DNA from 3 places in the Ureibacillus sp. FSL K6-3587 genome. Region 1 is predicted to be linked to each of the others. Evidence: riboswitches for the same ligand, from Rfam matches in the RefSeq annotation. Region 1 holds a riboswitch; each other region holds the start of a gene.
What was found. Region 1 has a riboswitch for cobalamin ahead of NSS77_RS06980 (ABC transporter substrate-binding protein). Riboswitches for the same ligand answer to the same signal wherever they lie in the genome.

Region 1 (6,796 bases):
TTGATTTTGCGCAATTTCCGTACATAAATTTGAACAGTAGATCATACCTTGATGGGAATTGGCATTTTGGCGGTTGACTTCATCACGATAAAACATAAACGGTGCGCCAGTTTCTAATTGGGATCTCATGATTCGCTTCATAATATCTATTGCTGGAATTCTTTTTTTGGAAGAAAGATTGGCTTGAATACATTCTTGATACTTTTTACGCCACTGTCCATCGCCCTTCTTTTCATCATAGAAGTCTTCTAGCGAGTAACCCATCACTTGTTTCACTTCATATGGATCAAATAAATACCAATCTCCCCGTTTTTCTACCTGTTCCATAAAATAATCGGGTATACATACTCCTGTATATATGTCATACGCACGCAACCGTTCATCACCATTATTGAGTTTCAAATCAAGGAAATCTTCTATATCACGATGCCATACATCTAAATACACACTAATAGCGCCTTTTCTTGTACCAAGCTGATCAACACTGACTGCTGTATTATTTAATTGCTTAATCCATGGTATAACACCACTTGACATGCCCTTGTATCCTTTGATGGAACTACCTCTTGCACGAATTTTCCCCATATAAACACCGATACCGCCTCCATTTTTAGAAAGCTGGGCAACATCGCTATTACTATCATAGATTCCTTGTAAGCTATCATTTACAGTATCAATAAAGCAGCTAGATAACTGCCCATGTGTTTTTCCGGAATTTGCAAGTGTTGGGGTCGCAACAGTCATATACAGATTGCTTAAAGCCCAATACGCTTCTTTTACATACTCATTTCTCATGGATTTTTCTTCGTCTTGCATAAGGTACATCGCAATAATCATCCAGCGTTCTTGTGGCAATTCATAAACATTTTTCTCATAATCCGTTGCTAAATAACGGGTTGCCAAAGATAGAATAGCTGGATATGTAAATAACAAATCATGTTTAGGTTCAATAAATGATTCAAAATACTCAATGTCTTGTTTTGTATATTTCATTAATAACTTTTCGGAATAGATTCCTTTTTCGGTCAATATCCGAATCAAATCATAAAACGATCCATAAGTACGATTATGATTAAATTCATATCCTCTGTTTCTTGCTGCTTTATAATAAAGATTTTGTAAAAAAATTCTTGCTGCAATATAGGTCCATTCTGTATTTGCTTCATCAATATTTTCAAGAGCATACTTAATTAAAAGATCTGCATCTCTCTCATCGAATGGATTGGTTACTCCTGCTTTTCGAATCTTCTCTTTGTATTGGTCTGATGCCAACTTGAAATCATTAAAAATACGATCGATGAATTCAGAAAGTGTTTCCTGTTCAATACTTTGATTTCTTGTCACCTTAATTCCTCCCTAAAAATAAAAAATCCGTCATTCTCGGGGAATAGACGGAAAAAGGAAGAATACGACAGAAATAAAACATATGTAAAATATATCTTTTCCTATCGTTTCTCCTTCTCACACCCCGAAGAATAGAAACTACAAAGTATGGCAGGTCTCCTGGCTCGTGTATCCTCCTACTATAGCCCTTCCCGTATCGTCACCTTTCAGTAAATCGATACAGTGGTTTGCTAATTCGTCCACACTTACAGTTGCGGGGGCAGCTCCAGATTCTCACTGGATTCCCTATTAAGGTATTAAAAATTACCACCATAACTTTATACTCAACATTTTGTGTTATTAAATTTTAAACTACACAATATATAGTGTATGTTATCATATAAAATTCATGCTTACAATCTTAAAAAGTAAATCTAAAATATTTACAAATCGTTTTCATCTAGTATTCTCTTAACTAACTTGCCATATATATATAAATTTGGGCTATCTATAAACTATTTATTTAGTTTTTCCATAAGATTTGCTGATAAAAGGGATTTCTTCGGTTTTAGTTAATTTATTCGCTTCGATTGCCAGTACAAAAAATACATTCGCTAAAAGTCCTAAAAACTGAAATAAAATTTCCGGCACTTCTCTCTCTTCGCTTACTTTGTGTAAAGCACGATAGCTCTTTTTCGCTTCACTTCGACAAATATGCAATCGCGTCGCCAACTCAGAACCTTGTGGCAAAACGAATTGCTTATTTGTCTCGCCTGCTCGTTCGACAAAATCATCATATACAGATTCCAGCCACATTAAATTTTCTTCTGTAATCGCTAAACGCCCTCTTACAGATCCATTTGCATGATAAGCTAGCGGTTGGATTTTTCTTAAAATTTGAGTGATTTCTTCAAACTTATGTTCATTTTTGCTTACACTTATGCAATCTCCTATTTTTGTCGTTAAGCTGTCTGTCATAATTTCATAATCTACCAAGCAACTTTTCTCCCGCATAAACGGATAACTAATATAACGCCAGTCTTTTGCCATAGATATCTTCCCTCCCAAAAAGAAAAACTGCTGATTAGTATATCCGATGTGGTGCAATCATGTAAAGTTTTGTTATACTATTGCATTTATTAAATGATTTATGCTAGATTATAGTTAATTTCATATCGAGGGTGTTTAAGTGCTCTTCTTGGAAGAGGTAAAAGGAAAACTAGTGAAAATCTAGTACAGCCCCCGCTACTGTGAGGATGGATGAAACTAACAATAACCACTGAATGTTACATTCGGGAAGGGTTAGGAGTAAGAGGAAGTCCGAGTCAGGAAGCCTGCTTAAACACTTTGCAAACGTCTTTTCGGGTGGGAAAAGAACGGGTGCAAGCAAGTCATGCTTTTTTGTGCTTTTTAACGCTTTCACGCCTGTATTCCCACTTGGGATACAGGCTTTTTATTTTGGTTTAATGTGTGGCCACACTAAACATATAAAAAATTTTATAGAAAAGGAGATTTGTGATGAATCAATTCACCAAATTGCTACTACCCATATTGCTTTTATTATTTTTAACAGCTTGTAATACCGATACTGCCAACAATGATGATGAAAATTCGACAAATCAACCATCCGAACAAGCTAAACAATCGGCTTATCCGCTGACGGTGACAGATGGCCGTGGTAAGGAAATTACCATTTCGGAAAAACCGAAACGTATTGTTTCGACTGCTTTAGCTGTCGATGAATTGCTGGTGGATTTAGTACCTTCTGAAAATCTTGTAGGCGTCACAGCGATTTCTAGTGATCCAGCGATTTCCAATGTTGCAGGCAAAACCGATTCAATTGAAACGAAATTTGAAACCGTAACAGCCGAGCAAATTTTAGCATTAAAGCCAGATTTGGTGATTATTCCTTCTTACGTTAATCCAGATGTATTGAATCAATTAGAAAATGCCGGAATTACAACATTCCAAGTCATCGATGACACTTCCTTTGAAGGTATTTTAAAAACCGTTGAAACGCTGGGGAAAATTGTCGGAGAACAAGAAAAAGCGAATAACTTAATCGCGGATATTCAAAAACGAATCGATGCATTAAAAGAAAAAGCGGACAAAAAAGAAAATAAACCCCGCGTTCTTTATTACACGGAATACTCCTCCAGTGTGACAGACAATACCACAATCGGTGAAATGATTAAATTAGCCGGCGGAATTAATGTTGTATCGGAAGCAGGGATTGTAGGCGAATCCTACCCTGACTACCCGGAAATTTCAAAAGAGGTATTGGTTCAATTAAAACCAGATGTGATTTTTACAACTGCCTGGGGGTCTACTACAAACAATGGGGAGCCGGCTTTCGTAACAGAATGGAAAAAAGACCCTGCACTAAAAGACGTGCCAGCTATTAAAAACAATAAGATTTATGTGCTAGACAGCGCCAATGTAACCACTGCCTCCCACTATGTAATCGAAGGAGCAGAAGAAATGGCTGCGATTTTATCTAAGGAGTAACAAAAGATGAAGCAACTGAAAATGCCCGTCTTTTTTATCGCCAGTTTTATATTATTTCTATTCAGTATCGTCATCGCCACGAGTTTCGGTGGCGTGACGATTCCCCTTTTTGAAACCGTTCAAGTTTTTTTGGCTAAACTTCCTTTTTTCTATTTTGAAACGGACTCTACCTTTGAACAGATTTTGCTTTATATTCGCTTGCCACGTGTCATTGTAGCAAGCATTGTTGGTGCCAGTTTAGCTGTGTGTGGGGTGGTCATGCAAAGCTTATTCCGCAATCCGATGGCAGAACCGGGCATCATTGGCATCTCATCAGGAGGCTCTTTAGGAGGAGTCATTGCTATTTATTTTGGATTATCCCATATCAGTACCTTTTTTGTTCCTGTCTTTGGTTTTTTAGGGGCTCTCCTCACTTTGCTTCTTGTCTATATCATTTCTACATCAAACGGCAAAACATCCATGTTAACTCTTCTTTTAACAGGGGTCGCCATCAGTTCGTTCATTTCCGCTTGCAGTTCTCTTATTATTACATACGCGAGCTACGGCCAATTGCAGCAAATTCTATACTGGCTTATGGGCAATTTAAATGGACGGGATTGGGATGATGTAAAGCTGTTAATCCTCCCTTTTATCCTTTGCAATATTCTCATATTCAGCTACCGCAAGCAGTTGGATATTTTATTGCTTGGGGAAGAGGAAGCGAAAAACTTGGGCATCCATGTGCAACGGACACGCACCATTTTATTAATTAGCGCTTCTTTATTAACAGGGGTTTGCGTCTCTTTGACTGGCGCCATCGGATTTGTCGGCTTAATTGTTCCTCATATGATTCGCTTGTTGATTGGGCCAACCCATCGTTATTTGATACCAACCAGTCTGATAGGTGGTGCATTATTTTTAACATTGGCTGACTTAATCGCGCGCCTCGTTATTCGCCCAGCTGAAATTCAAATTGGGATCATTACTGCATTCTTAGGTGCTCCATATTTTATTTTCTTAATATTGCGCCAGAAAAAAATGGAGGGACTTTTATGAATGAAGCGGCTCTTGAAATTCAATCTTTAACCTTTCATCGGAATGCCCGAACCATTTTTAATAACCTTTCCTTCACTGTTGAAAAAGGGAAGTTTATTGCCCTCATTGGACCGAATGGAACGGGAAAATCTACCTTATTAAAATGTTTGGCCGGCATTAATCGGATTGATAGCGGAGACATTAAAATTTTTAATCGGTCCCTTCGACAGCTGAAACCTATGGAAATCGCCAAACGCATCACCTATATGCCCCAAACGACCACATTAGAGACGAATTTTACTGTGCAACAAGTGGTCGAAATGGGGCGTTATCCACACAAAAAACGGTTTTCCCGCTGGATGAAAACCGATCAGCTGGCCGTCAAAAAAGCGTTGGAGCAAGTCGGCATCAGCCATTTGAAACATCGATTTGTCCCTTCTTTATCTGGAGGAGAACGGCAGCTTGTCTATTTAGCAAAAGCCATTGCTCAAGAAACAGATATTTTACTATTAGATGAACCGACTTCTGACTTAGATATTTACTATCAAGTCATTGTAACGGACATTCTTCATTCTCTCGTACAGGAAGGAAAAACGGTCATAGCAGCCATTCATGATATCAATTTAGCTACCCGCATTTGTGACCAATGTATTTTTTTAAAAGATGGAAAGTTTGTGGCTTATAATGCCCCTTCTGACGCGTTAAATACCGAAAATATTGCCAAAACATTTCAGGTGAAATCCATCATTTATCAAGAACCTTTAATGAAGAAGAAGCAGATGATTCCTTTTGATGTATTAACATAATCTGATTATTTATTAGGAGAGTGATATTCAATGAAAAAAGATTTGCGTTATATTTGTTATACCTATATGAGGGAGAAAAGCTGCAAAGTGGATTATGAAGTGCTTTCGGATGCATTAACCGTCAGCATTGGCATGGTGATTCCCTATTTAACCAAAGAGCCTGAGCAAATCATAAAAGATGATCTCATTCATCTGCAACAATTAACGTATCACGCCAATGGTTCTGTACGGGGCAATCTGGCCATCACGAAAGAAGATGTTGAATGGTTAAGCTCGCGGTACGACTATTATAGCGGGCAAGTGGGCGAAGCAATGAAACATTTCGTCATCCCACAAGGGTGTCAGGCAGCCATGCATTTGCACCGGGTAAGAAATGATGCAAAGATTGTTTACCGCGCCCTCCATCATGTCCATAAAGAAAAACCCGTCAGCGATTTATTATTTCAGTTTATAGGCCTTCTTTCCAATGTTGCCCATGCCATGGCGCTTTACGTTAACAAGCTCAACGATGTGAAAGAAATTCCTTTCCATACCAAATCTTATATTCTAAAATGACAAAGAAAAAGCCTTGATACAGCAAGCATTTGGCTATATCAAGGCTTTTTGGTTATGACTTATCATTAATCTTGTCACAAACAATGTATAAAAGTACGCCCTTTTCAGGCAGTTCGGTCAATCCTACCGGCGCAAATTTGGTGCAAATAGCTGAACATGAATTTATTGTAATAAATGGAATTTATCCATAGCAGTTGTCCCCGTATTAATCAGATCCCAACAAAATTCGTATTAGGAAATGAAAATATGGAAAAGAGCAATAACCATTGTAACAGCGATTAACGTCATATGTGTTGTTCGTAAGCTCTTAACCTTTTTATTGTTAAATAACATTAACCCAATCAAACCGGCTATTCCCAACACAATAGCTGATACTAGTCCACTAACCCCTTCATCTTCCAATCTTCCTTCATGAAGGTACATGAGAATGCCGTGACAGATACTTAAAAGGACCGTGACGATTCCAATCAGTATGTGGTATTTACCCAAAAATTTCGTCAACGATATATAGATTTGCTTAATTGACGGAAATGTCGTAATCATCGGTTTGGTTAATCTTCTCATCGGAAATATTAACCCAGCCACTGCAA
Region 2 (6,796 bases), 1.7 Mb from region 1:
TTCACCCATTGAAAAATTTCTTCGATTTCGTCTTTGTTGCAAAGGGTTGTAAATATATAGGAAAAAGGCCTCAAATCCGTCAAATTGACCCCCACTCCTCCGCCAAGTCTTGAGAGTTCCAGACAATATCCAATGTTTTCGGCAATGCTGTTCATCGAATCATCCATCGACAATTTGAAACAGCTAACCAATTCACCCCGCGCTTTTTTCCCGCTGTTCAGGGCAGTTGGCGTCGCCGGTTGAAAAGCTTCCATGATGGCACGGATCGCCTTTTCCGCCATTTGTTCATTTCCATCCGCCAGATAAAGGGCAATAATGCTCATACGATCTTCATAAGTTTCTAAAATTTCCTTTCCATCCCGGCTTTTCATTGCGTAGCTGTCATAAAATTTTTTAGCGCTCATAAACGTTTGGAAACGGAACCGGTAGGCATAGGCGATTTCAAATATTTGCCGGATAAAGTCCATGGAATACTTTTTCAAGAAAGCTTCCTCATAATAACCTTCTTCTATTAAATAACGAACCTTTTCTTCTATGCCCGAAAACTGGCGCATGCGGGGATGAATATACTCGAAGAAAAATTGACGGGTGGCCTGCCGATCTTTCTCCAAGTCGATGCGGCCCGTTTGCCGATAGTGATTCAACACTTCATTATTGAGCATTAAATATGTTTTCATCTGAAAATCCCCCCTTGTATCGTTCTTTTATAAAACTCCATAATGGCGTGATAATTTTTTTGAAATCCCCTTAATTCAATCTTTTCAACAATCGGGATGCCATAAGTTTCACTGATCACATCTGCAGAACGGCAAAAATAAGAATGACCAAAATTGGAATTCCCGCTTGCCACCACTCCTTTGCAAAGGTGGGCATTATTTTTTAAAAACCCTTCTACAATTGGTGGCACTTCCCCAATTCCATCGGTATAAGTGCACAACAAAAAGGGTTCGTCCAATATCAGCCCTTCTTGAATTTCAATGTTCGGCAATCCTAATTGATGAACGATAAACCGCACATTTCCGGTTCTTGAGGCATAAGCGATCATACCTTCATCATGCCGATGATTTTTTTAGCTTCTTCCATGTCATCCATCAGCTCACCGTCAATTTCCATAACCGGGACAGTAAAGAATCCGGCTTTCAATAATCTTTCTTTCGCTTCTTCATTGGAATCAACGTTTATTTCCTCATATTGTCTTTCGAAACCCAGTTTCTTTAACTCAAATTTCATCAACATGCACTTTGGACAAACTTTTTTGGAATATAACTTCATATCCTTTCTCCTTTCCATCAATTCAATGACAAAAAAATAAGCCATACCCTTTTTCGGGTAAGGCTTTGAAATGGAAACAATCAGGCGCTAAGAAATGGACCTTTTGCTTCCATTTCTTAGCCCCCGAAGAAATGAGCAATTTCCGTTTATCAGGCAGGTCTCCTGGCTCATGCATCATCCTACAAGTTCCCTTCCCATGCCATTGGCACAGTGGATTTGAACTTTTCGTCAGCAATTACAGTTGCGGGGACAGCATCAGATTTTCACTGATTTCCCTTTTAATCTACTATATATAGTAGAACCTGATAAACAAATATACTATATATTGTGTTGTCGTGTAACATTGTAACATGCAGATTTGTTAAATACAAGTGGAATTGGAAAAACTTAATGTTTAAGCATGATTTCCAATCGTCTTAATGCTTTTTCCTGCTGAATGTACAACTTTTGGGCCTCTTCCAAAGAAATGAGTTGAAAGCGTATTTTCGAAAAGGGTTGAAGTTGGGCGAGTTTCGGCAAATCAACGGAAACCACTTGAGCCAATTTAGGATAACCGCCCGTCGTCTGACAATCCGCCATTAAGATAATGGGCTGCCCGCTTGGAGGCACTTGGACGGTTCCAAAGGTGACTGCCTCTGATAATAATTGGATAGGTTCTTTCGTAATTAGTGGACTATCCCCCATTAAACGGTAACCCATGCGATCCGCATCTTTCGAAATCGTAAAGATGCAATTGATGAAGGCATTCCTGCTTTTTTCCGCAAATCGATCATATTCCGTCCCTTTTACCACCCGAATTTCCGCATCCCGACTCTTAATCAACCAATCTCCCGGAAGAATCCCCCACTTCCCTTTTTGCACTGGCTTCGATTCCGGAATTGGAAGTTCGTCTCCTTTTTGCAAAGGGCGGCCTTTAAATCCTCCTATCCCGGCACGGATATAAGTGCTGTAACTATTTAATACTTTCTTGACTTGAATTCCACCTTTGATGTGCAAATAGCCCCTTGCTCCATCTTTGCAGGAGCCCAGCTTTAAAATGCTGCCCTTTTCGGCAAAAACCGGCTTCCACATCCGGCATGGTTTCTCATTCAAGAGCGGATGAAAATTGGCCCCTGTCAAACAAAACACCGCATCACAATTAAATTTCACCGTCGGACCGATTAAAGTGAATTCCAGTGCCGCAGAAGGCGCTTGCTGTAACAGCATTTCCCCCATGCGATAAGAGAGGGTATCCATTGCCCCTCCAACAATGACGCCATACTGCTGAAAACCCCTTCTTCCTGAATCTTGGATCGTCGTTAAAAGACCCGGTTTCAGTATTGTCATCGTCATGACCTTTCACCTTCTAATTCCATAAACTCTTTTTCAGTAATGGGGACAAAACGGATCCGGTCTCCTGCCCGCAATAACGTTGGCGGGTTTTGATCCGGAAGAAACAATTTTAATGGGGTGCGGCCAATGATTTGCCACCCTCCAGGTGTTTCAAGGGGGTAAATCCCTGTTTGCTTTCCGGCAATCCCTACAGAACCGGCCGGGATTTTCAATCGGGGTGTTTCTTTGCGGGGAGTTGCGATTCTTTCATCCATCCCGCCCAAAAAAGGAAATCCGGGTGCAAAGCCCAACATGTAGACAAGATAATCGTTTTTTGTATGTATCTCAATGACTTCTTTTTCAGACAAATGGTGAATTCGGGCAATTTCCGTTAAATCCGGGCCATAGATTCCTCCGTAACAGACAGGGATTTCAACCAATCTGTTTTTTTCCTTTGGCAAATCAATCTCTTTTTGTAACAGCCTTTGAAGCCGGGAGACCACTTTTTCGTACGGGGAGCGCCCTTCAATATCCCATTGATCCACTGCCATTACATCATAATAAACACAAACATTCGTATAACTTGGTACAACCTCTATCAGACCATCGAAGGGCTCCTTTTCAAGAAGGGAAAGAAATTTTTTTATTGATAAATGGATCTCTTCTGAAATGGCATTTCCGAAATAGACCAATACAGCACTTTCCCCCAGTGGTTTAAATTGTACGGCCATGTTTGCTACTTTCCTCCAATTTGTATCAATATTAAAGGAATTATATCAAAAGCACATTTTTTATGATATATTTTTCCATAAATCCATTGAGTATCTGGAATAATAAATTGGAGGTTATTGATGTGAACCGGGTCGATTTGAATTGTGATATCGGAGAGGATTTTGGAAGATACACGCTCGCCAACCAAAAAGAAATTTTACAATATGTTTCTTCAGCGAATATCGCCTGCGGTTTTCATGCGGGGGATCCATCCGTCATGAGGGAAACGGTGAAAGTGGCTCTGGATCATGGAGTGAAAATCGGGGCCCATCCGGGATTGCCGGATTTATTGGGATTCGGAAGAAGGGAAATGGCCATCACTTATCAAGAAGCTTATGATATGGTGGTCTATCAAATTGGCGCATTACAGGCTTTTTTAACGATTGAAGGAGAAAAAATGCAGCATGTGAAGCCCCACGGCGCCCTTTATAATATGGCGGCAAAAGATCCTGAAATTGCGGAGGCCATCGCAAAAGCGGTATATGACGTTTCTCCCGATTTGATCTTATTCGGCCTTGCATCGAGCGAATTAACAAAAGCGGGTGAAAAAATCGGACTTCGGACTGCCCACGAAGTATTTGCTGACCGTACTTATCAAAAGGATGGCACGTTAACATCCCGAAAACAGCCCGATGCAATGATTACCGACCAAAATGAAGCCGTTCAACAAGTGATCAGAATGGTGAAAGAAGGAAAAGTAAAATCCCGCCAAGGCGTGGATGTGCTTTTACGGGCGGATACCGTTTGTATTCATGGTGATGGTGAACATGCCGTGGATTTTGCAAGATTTATCAAAGGGGAATTGCTGAAAAATGGAATTGAAGTGAAGGCTTTCATATAAAATTACACTTTGGATTCAATGAAACTTAAACAATATGAAAGGCTGCCCAATCATGATTTCCACTGGGCAGCCTTCCTTTTAACGGGCAACTTTTGTTAATACTCTTTCCACCGATGCCCGGTCGAATCGCTGTTTTTTAGTGACATCCAGTTGGACAATTTCGCCATTGTGTACTGTAATTGATAAGTTGCCGTAATCTATATTATTTAATTGTTTAATGATTTGTTTTAACACGTCTTCTTTTAATTTAGCCATACCACCACTTCTTTCTTTTTATTCTTATTGAAATACTAAGGATAAGGTCGAAAAAAATGAATCAGTTCCCAAAACGTGTAAAACTTCTTCCTGCTTAGATTATATGCCGGGAAAAGGAATGTTATCATCTGTAAGCATAGGGATCAATAATAACTTTGCCACTGTGTCAATGCACTTTTCAGGTGGCAACCCATGATCAAATCCGCCAGTTGCTCTTCCCTGCCAATTGGCCAATTATAATAACACCATGGCTAAATCTTCTTCATCTAAAGTGAATTATTACCTTATTTTTTTCTAATTAATGAACTTTCTTCCCCATTCACATTTTTCGGAGTATTTTTGGAAACCGTCACACGGCGGACGATGCGGCGTTCATCGTAATCGGCGACTGCATAATGCTGGGATGCCAGGTTATCCCAAATGACAAGATCCCCTTTTTGCCAATTCCAGCGAACTGTGTTTTCCGGGCGAGTCACATAGCTTTGCAAGATTTCATAAAGCGCCGCTGATTGTGACGTTGAATAACCTTCAAATTGGCGGACGAAATGACCAAGCAACAAATGTTTCTTGCCGTTTTCAGGATGCAAGATTACCACCGGATGGCGTGTTTCATATTCGATTCTCGCAAATACACTCCGATGTTTTTCAATATACTCTCTTGCTTTTTCTTTTGATTGGTTTACATATGCTAAAGCAGCATAGTCGAATTTATTGGAATGGATTGCCCATAATTTTTCCGCCAATTCTTGCAATTCTTCAGGCAAATCAGTATAGGCCGTATGGGTATTCGCCCAGATCGTATCTCCGCCCACGGATGGAATTTCCACACCGCGCAAGATGGAATAACGGGGCACTTCAGGAACGAATGTTACATCTGTATGCCAAGAGTTGGCTTTCCCCCCATATTGGGAATCCAACTCAAGAATTGCTGCTGTGTTTTCCTTCACCGGCACTGTTGGATGGGCGAACAATTCACCAAAACGTTTTGCAAACTCCTCATGTGTAGCATCATCCAAATGTTCTTGACCACGGAAGAATAGCACCAAATGCTCACTTAAAGCTTCCTTGATTTGTGATAAAGTCTCCCCATCAATATCCGGCGTCAACTTCACCCTATGCACCTCTGCCCCGATGCGGCCCGCTTTTTTCACGATTTCAATTTTTGATTTTGTTGCCATCAAAATCACCCTCCGTTTTTATATTATTATTCTTATAAGATAACTTGGTTTATAAATAATAATTAACTTATTACCAAAATTTTAGAATGAATCCATCATGCCCTTCATCTGCATCCAAAAGTTTTGCTTCAAGCAAACATTCTGAAAAGCGACGATGGAAAGCAAAAGAGGTTTAACAATTTCAGCATCATAATCCGCTAAAATGTTAAACCTCTTTTGGAAAAGTCGGTTCGAATATTTGGTTGATAACAATTTACAATCCTGAGAAACATTTGTCAATAGTTTTCCGATAAAAAAACTTTGTTTTTTTATTTTGTTTCCAATTCTAAACCCAACCATTCGGCATTTGACAAACCCTCATTTGGTTTATGATGCAATTTTCCTGTTTATTGGAGAAGCACTTTATACTCAGGATACGGCTGATTAGAAAATTCAGGGCAACAGTGTTATATGTGGACGAGCGATAATATGATAGTAAAAAAAGTAGAAAGGGGATTGTGTTGAGGCAAAGTGAAATTGGAGGTTTTATTCTCCGGCTTGTATTGGGGGCCACTTTCATCATGCACGGTTTGGCAAAATGGCAGGAAGGGATTCCGACGGTGGCGGAACGATTTGCCAACTACAATTTGCCGTATGCAGAACTATTGGCTTACGGCGTAACCGGTCTTGAAACGATCGGCGGAATCTTTCTCATCATCGGGTTTTCCATTCGCTTTTTCGCATTTCTTTTTGTACTGCTTATGGCGGGGGCCATTGCAACCGTGAAATATGACGCCGGTTTCCTTCATGGATATGAATTGGATGTCGCTTTGATGGCCATGGCCGCTTATCTTCTGTTTGCCAGCAATCGTTTCCTTGCCCTTGACAACTTCATCGTGGAAGAGAAAAAGAAAAAAAATAAATGAAAAAAAGGTAGAACACGAGCTCGCGCCACTATGTTCTACCTTTCATCCTTTATTTTTTAGTCACCAATTCAAGTTCAACCGGTACAAACTCTTCCACTTTTTCACCGTTCAAATATTTCACGGCCGTTTCAATGGCAGTTTTCCCAATTTCTTCAGGTTTTTGGGCAACACTTGCAGCCATTTTTCCTTCATCAATTTTCTTCAATGCGTCATCTGTCGCATCAAAGCCGATGACAACAATCTCTTTGCCGGCAGCTGAAATC
Region 3 (6,796 bases), 1.7 Mb from region 1:
ATTTTTTGTAAAGCTTCTGTTCCATCTTCATAGGTATAAGAAACTTCTTTCAATTCAAACAAAGGAGTATTCATTTTAACCAACTCTCCCAACGGTGAAATAAAAGACGATAATGAACAAATTCACTAACAACGTAAATATCCAACTACTTGTTGAAAAATGAAGTTCTCTTGAAATGACTGCTGAATATCCATCTACACTTCTTGCATTTATCGCATTATTTAAGTCTTTCATTTCTTGAAATACCTTAATAAACAAAGCACTGATTATAAGTCCAATTGATTTGATAGAATTTAATAAAGAACTGTGACCTAACCTTGCTATTTGTGCAAGATAGATTGTCCTGCTGGAATCAAGAAATATAAATATAAATCGATACATTAATGCAATTAAATCCAATAAAGTAGTTGGTACTTTACAACACCTTAATCCATATAGAAAATCTTGAATCGTCGTAGATAAAATTAAAAAATACAAACAACTAATACTCGATAAAGCAACAACAAATAGCATCAATGCCTTTTCAACACTCGTTATCGAAATTGAAATCGTGACGGGACCAATAATAGATTGAAAAATGGCACCTTCTATAGGGTTAGTTGAAAAATTGAGTAAAATGACTAGTATACTTGAAATTAGAAATACCACTGGAATAAGCAATAACTTCAAATATAGACGAATCGGAACTTTTCCGATTATTAAAGTAATAACTGTCATGATGCAAAATATGAATATGGATGTAAGAACATTTTGAAATACGATATTCAATATTAATGGAATAAGAGAAAATCCCATTTTTTCGATTGGGTGTTTATTTCTTAAAGGTGATTGATAAGCGAAATATTCTAACATTCTCATTTCTGTATCTCTGCATTTCCGCCCCTATTCCGGCCTCGCATATATCCTATAAAGTAACCAATGAACCCTGCACCGATTGCTCCTTGTAGTACGAATAATAAACTTTCTATTTCACCACTAGGAGGCTCCCAAATACTTGAAAACCATGGTTCATAGGATTGGTTCAGTGCTGTAATTAATTCTTCCGCTTCTCCGTCTGCACCGCCGTATTCTGCATTTCCATTGAAAATCAGCGGGACAATCATTAAAAAAATGATCAAAACTAATAAAAGCATATTCTTTTTTAACATCTTACTTCACCTCCTGAGGTTTCTTTAGTACTTGAAGTAACTTTAATTCTCTTTCGTTGTATTTCAATAAGAAATTCATCACCATTACTGAAATCAATCCTTCAATAATTGCTAATGGTACCTGTGTAACAGCGAATACGCCAGCAAACTTTACAAATGAAGCGAAAATTCCACCAACTTCAGATGGAAAGGCTAGTGCAAGTTGAATAGATGTAATGACATATGTACCTAAATCTGCCAATGTTGCTGCTGAGAAAACTGCTAGAGTAAAGGGCAAACCGATCCTATTGAAGCCTTTAAATACTCCATAGGCGATAAAAGGTCCAGCAATCGCCATCGAAAACGCATTGGCGCCAAGCGTTGTTAAACCTCCATGGGCTAATAATAATGATTGGAATAATAACACGATGGTACCTAAAACACTCATTACAAATGGTCCAAATAATACGGTTCCTAACCCAACACCCGTAGGATGAGAACAACTTCCAGTAACCGAAGGAATCTTTAATGCGGATAATACAAAAGTGAATGCACCCGATAAACCTAGTAATAACTTCGTCTCAGCATTTCTCTTTACTAAACTACTCATTTTCTTTAATCCAATGATTAAAAAAGGGAATGTAAGGAGCCACCAAAATATTGCCCACTTGATTGGTAAAAAACCTTCCATGATATGCATAGCAAAAGCTGTATTAGGAATGATTAATAATACTACTAGAAAGTAAAGTATTTTGATTGAGACTTTCATAAAATTCCTCCTAAAATGAAAATTTGAAAATAAAAAAACACTGCCAAACTAGCAGTGTCCCACAATAAGACATAATAATCCAATCATGCCTATTCGTGTACCTATCCTCGTAGGACACTACCATCCACTCCATACGGCAGGTCTCCTGGCTTAGATTCATCGCTCCAAAATCGCCTTCCCATTTTCACAGTGGCATTTGATTTTGAGCTCCTCTTCACAGTGGCGGGACCGCACTAGATTTTCACTAGTTTCCCTATTAAGCTAATTTTCATTAGCACCGTATGGAATATTCAATTGTTGAAATTTAATTGCATTGTAGCATATAAATTCAAAAATTTCTATATCTTTGTAAATAGAATTAAAAATTTGACAACTCATTTTTTCTTTCAGCCATTACAAAATTAAGATTTTTGCTTTCTTTTGTATCAAAATAGATAACCTATTTAAAATTTTTAGAAAAAAGTAGTACAAACCGGGATTGCTTGTACTACAAATGTTCGTATTCATTGGATTATAGTGGAATATTTCCGTGTTTTTTCTTAGGTCTTGATTCTTCTTTATTTTCAAGCATTTCTAATCCTTGAATTAACTTAATGCGCGTTTCTCTTGGATCGATGACGTCATCCACCATTCCAAGTGAAGCAGCAACGTAAGGATTTGCGAATTTTTCTTTATATTCTTCAATTTTTTCTTGGCGTGTTTTTTCTGGATCTGGGGAATTGGCAATTTCGTTTGCAAAAATGATATTTGCCGCACCAGCAGCACCCATTACAGCGATTTCTGCATTTGGCCAAGCAAATACAAGGTCGGCACCGATGGATTTAGAGTTCAATGCCACGTATGCACCGCCGTATGCTTTACGTAAAATGACCGTAATTTTTGGCACTGTTGCTTCAGAATAAGCATACAAGATTTTTGCACCGTGACGGATGATACCGCCATGTTCTTGTTTAACGCCTGGGAAGAATCCTGACACGTCTTCAAATGTAATGATTGGAATATTGAATGCATCGCAAGTGCGAATGAATCTGGACGCTTTGTCGGATGAATCGATATCAAGTCCTCCAGCTAAAGCTTTAGGCTGGTTACATACAAGCCCTACTGAATAACCTCCAATGCGTGCAAATCCAACAACGATGTTTTTTGCAAATTCTGAATGCACTTCCATGAAGGAACCTTCATCCACCACTTGTTCCACCACTTTACGCACATCATATGGACGAGTTGGTTCGATTGGCACAACGTCAATTAATTCAGGACGCCAATCATCGCCTTCCGGACGTGGCAAGCGAGGTGCTTTTTCTTTATAGCTTTGCGGTAAGTAGCTTAACAATCTTCTGATTTGTTGGATTGCTTCTTCTTCGGATGGTGCACGGAAATGAGCGTTACCGCTGATGGAGTTATGCACTTTTGAACCGCCTAAATCTTCTGACGAAATTTTTTCTCCTGTTACCGCTTCAATTACTTTTGGTCCTGTAATGAACATTTGGGATGTTTTATCCACCATTAAAATAAAGTCTGTAATCGCTGGAGAATATACTGCCCCACCAGCACAAGGACCCATGATGACGGAAATTTGCGGAATCACTCCGGAATAAATGGAGTTGCGATAGAAAATATGACCATATCCGTCCAATGAAAGTACCCCTTCTTGGATGCGGGCACCACCAGAGTCGTTGATACCGATGAATGGCGCACCGTTTTTAGCAGCCAAATCCATCACTGTCGCAATTTTTTTCGCATGCATTTCACCTAGTGCTCCACCAAACACTGTGAAATCCTGAGCAAATAAGTATACAGGGCGTCCATTGACTTTACCATAACCTGTTACAACCCCGTCACCAGGTCCTTTTTGTTCGCCCAAGCCGAAATCCGTTACACGGTGCTCGATGAAAGGATTAATTTCCACGAATGTGCCTTCATCCAGCAATAATTCAATACGTTCGCGGGCAGTAAGTTTTCCTTTTTCATGCTGTTTGGCAATACGTTTGTCGCCACCGCCTAAATAAATCTCTCTTTTTCGGTCATACATTTCATCAATTTTGTCTAACATGTCCATTATTCATTAACCCCTTTTCCACTTTTTTCATATAGTTCATATAAAACTCCAAAACTGTCTTTTGGATGAATGAAACATGCTTCTGCCCCACCGGCAGCTGGAATTGGTTCTTCAGAAAGAAGACGTACTCCCTTTTCTTTTAATTCCGCCATTTTTTCGCGAATATTATCAACTTTGAAACAAATGTGCTGAATTCCTTCGCCGCGTTTTTCAATATGATTATAAATTGCTCCTTTTTCGCTTAACGGTTGCAACAATTCAATATGGACGTTACCGGCATCAATGAATGCCACACGCACATTTTGTGTTGGAACCTCTTCGATTCTTTCTAGTTTTAAACCTAACACTTCAGTATAATATTTCACTGATTCGTCTAGGTTTTTGACGGCTATACCTATATGATCGATATTTTCCATGATGACACCCCTTCTGTTATAGTACATAACCTATTGTAACGAATTTGCGAAAATTACGCTACGTACTTGAGAAATTTTTCAAATTTGATAAACTAAAAATATGAAAAAAAGGAGAGAGCGAGAAAATGAGCAATAAAAAAATTCAAAAAGTGGTCGTATATGCGATGATTGCAATTATGTTACTCTCAACATTGGCATTCGGATTGTCATTTTTCTAATAACCGGTAGCGATTACAAGTCAGTAATCGCTATTTTTTATTTCAAAAAAATTTTCCTCAACCATCTTTATACTGTATCATAACAGATCTATTTAAAAAATTTCCGTAAAATAATAAAATTATATGATTTCTGAAAATAGAGGACGCTTTTTCAAGAAAAATTACAAAATGCAGAATCCGCAATACTATTATTAAGAACATTTAGTATGCGGATTCTTTAATTGTTACATTAGACTTCGTCGCAATATTCCTCAAAATAAGCCTGCAAATTGGTAATGACAGACATTACATCATGCCCTTCAATCTCATGACGGCCGATATCCGCCACCACTTTGCCGTCTTTTAATAGAACAAAAGCCGGGGATGAAGGGATATGCTCTTCACCGAAATGCGCACGTGCCGCTGCTGTCGCTTCTTTATCTTGTCCCGCGAAAACGGTCACTAGATGATCAGGGCGTTTATCGTAATGAATTGCATTTGCTGCCGCTGGACGGGCGATGCCACCCGCGCAACCGCATACAGAGTTGATCATGACAAGGGTTGTTCCAGGACGTGCAAAGGCTTTTTCCACCTCTTCAGGCGTTCTTAATTGCTCATATCCCGCACTCTCTATTTCCGCACGGGCTGTTCTGATAATTTCCTGCATAAATAAATCGTAATCCATCATGTCATTCATTCTCCTTTCAACTATACATTTTAGCATAGAGGACTAAAGAGGTCATTGCAAATAAGAAAAGGAAGAACTGAAATGATCTTTCCATGGATTACGGTTTAATATCACCCAAAATCCGGAAATAATTGATGAATTCCTTGAGTAACCGTCAGTTTTCCTTGCAAAATTTCTTCTTCCAATTGCTTGACCAATTCTTTGTTTTCTTTCTTTCCGAAAAACGAATCGATTAAATGGTCATGAATCATGGAATAGAACCAATCGCTAGTCTGTTCCCTTCTTCTCGTATACCAATAACCGGATTCCTTCATTTGTTTTTCGAAGGATAATATCATTTCCCAAACTTCTTTTAATCCGGTTTTTTCATAGGAAGAGACGGCAAGGGCCTGGGATTCCCAACCAGGAGTGGATGGTTGCAAGAAATGCAAAATTTTCCGGTATTCCCGAACCGTATTTTTCGCTTTCTCCACATTGTCTCCATCCGCTTTATGGACAACAATTCCATCCGCCAATTCCATAATCCCTTTTTTCATTCCTTGCAGTTCGTCCCCTGCTCCGGTCAAAACAAGCAGAAGGAAAAAGTCCACCATTCCGCGCACATAGGTCTCACTTTGCCCTACTCCGACCGTTTCAATGAGGATCACGTCATATCCTGCCGCTTCGCATAGCAGCATCGTTTCTCTCGTTTTCTTATGCACACCGCCAAGAGTGCCGGCGCTTGGAGATGGGCGAACGAAAGCATTTTCATGCCGGCTCAAATTTTCCATCCGCGTTTTATCCCCTAAAACGCTTCCGCCGGAGATGCTGGAACTCGGGTCAATGGCAAGGACTGCGACCCTTTTTCCCATGTTGCAGAGCATTGTGCCGAAAGCTTCAATAAAAGTGCTTTTTCCTGCTCCTGGAACGCCGGTGATGCCGATCCGTACACTATTGCCTGTATAGGGGAGCAGCTCTTGCAACAGTTGTTGGGCCATAATTTTATGTTCCGGATTGGAGCTTTCGATCAATGTGATCGCTTTGGAAAGAGAAGTGCGCTTTGCTTCGCGCACTTCACCCGCTAATTGGTGTATATCAATTTGCTGTTTTTGCTTTTTACGAAACTTTTTTGGGGCGACATAAGTCATCCCGTCATGTTTGCTTTCAACGCCTTTCATGACATTCAAAGCAGTCTCTTCAGCGTTCTTTTCCTCCATCATTCGGACACTTCCTCATATCCTAAGCGTCGATAAATTTCTTCAATGATCTTAATGGCAGCGACAGGAATCACTGTACCTGGTCCGAAAATCGCAGATACGCCTTTTTTATACAGGAATTCATAATCTTGTGCAGGGATTACTCCGCCGACAACAACGATGATGTCTTCTCTACCCAATTTTTTCAATTCCTCTATCAATTCCGGCACTAATGTTTTGTGACCTGCTGCCAATGAAGACACACCTACGCAATGAACGTCATTTTCCACCGCCATTTGGGCCGCTTCTTGCGGAGTCAGGAATAATGGAGAAATATCCACATCGAAACCAAGATCCGCATAACC

Region 2: another riboswitch for cobalamin. It lies ahead of NSS77_RS15815 (glutaredoxin); the one in region 1 lies ahead of NSS77_RS06980 (ABC transporter substrate-binding protein).
Region 3: another riboswitch for cobalamin. It lies ahead of NSS77_RS15310 (energy-coupling factor ABC transporter permease); the one in region 1 lies ahead of NSS77_RS06980 (ABC transporter substrate-binding protein).

What each region holds. Positions count from the first base shown of each region.
Region 1 is NZ_CP151969.1:1,418,750-1,425,545, reverse strand. Features, by position in the region: gene NSS77_RS06990 (ribonucleoside-diphosphate reductase subunit alpha) at 1-1,344, opposite strand, end outside; cobalamin riboswitch at 1,476-1,673, opposite strand; gene NSS77_RS06985 (hypothetical protein) at 1,843-2,373, opposite strand; cobalamin riboswitch at 2,494-2,680, shown strand; gene NSS77_RS06980 (ABC transporter substrate-binding protein) at 2,842-3,831, shown strand; gene NSS77_RS06975 (iron ABC transporter permease) at 3,838-4,866, shown strand; gene NSS77_RS06970 (ABC transporter ATP-binding protein) at 4,863-5,651, shown strand; gene NSS77_RS06965 (hypothetical protein) at 5,682-6,206, shown strand; gene NSS77_RS06960 (hypothetical protein) at 6,438-6,796, opposite strand, start outside.
Region 2 is NZ_CP151969.1:3,201,485-3,208,280, forward strand. Features, by position in the region: partial or broken gene NSS77_RS15800 (ribonucleotide-diphosphate reductase subunit beta) at 1-71, opposite strand, end outside; partial or broken gene NSS77_RS15805 (ribonucleotide reductase N-terminal alpha domain-containing protein) at 75-677, opposite strand; gene nrdI (class Ib ribonucleoside-diphosphate reductase assembly flavoprotein NrdI) at 674-1,045, opposite strand; gene NSS77_RS15815 (glutaredoxin) at 1,042-1,272, opposite strand; cobalamin riboswitch at 1,407-1,593, opposite strand; gene NSS77_RS15820 (biotin-dependent carboxyltransferase family protein) at 1,660-2,604, opposite strand; gene pxpB (5-oxoprolinase subunit PxpB) at 2,601-3,314, opposite strand; gene pxpA (5-oxoprolinase subunit PxpA) at 3,437-4,195, shown strand; gene NSS77_RS15835 (YezD family protein) at 4,274-4,450, opposite strand; gene NSS77_RS15840 (TauD/TfdA family dioxygenase) at 4,735-5,628, opposite strand; gene NSS77_RS15845 (DoxX family protein) at 6,129-6,533, shown strand; gene rbsB (ribose ABC transporter substrate-binding protein RbsB) at 6,583-6,796, opposite strand, start outside.
Region 3 is NZ_CP151969.1:3,104,654-3,111,449, forward strand. Features, by position in the region: gene NSS77_RS15295 (ABC transporter ATP-binding protein) at 1-74, opposite strand, end outside; gene cbiQ (cobalt ECF transporter T component CbiQ) at 76-858, opposite strand; gene NSS77_RS15305 (energy-coupling factor ABC transporter substrate-binding protein) at 855-1,148, opposite strand; gene NSS77_RS15310 (energy-coupling factor ABC transporter permease) at 1,150-1,896, opposite strand; cobalamin riboswitch at 2,014-2,193, opposite strand; gene NSS77_RS15315 (acyl-CoA carboxylase subunit beta) at 2,408-3,955, opposite strand; gene mce (methylmalonyl-CoA epimerase) at 3,955-4,371, opposite strand; gene prli42 (stressosome-associated protein Prli42) at 4,497-4,589, shown strand; gene NSS77_RS15330 (BrxA/BrxB family bacilliredoxin) at 4,819-5,265, opposite strand; gene meaB (methylmalonyl Co-A mutase-associated GTPase MeaB) at 5,367-6,455, opposite strand; gene scpA (methylmalonyl-CoA mutase) at 6,452-6,796, opposite strand, start outside.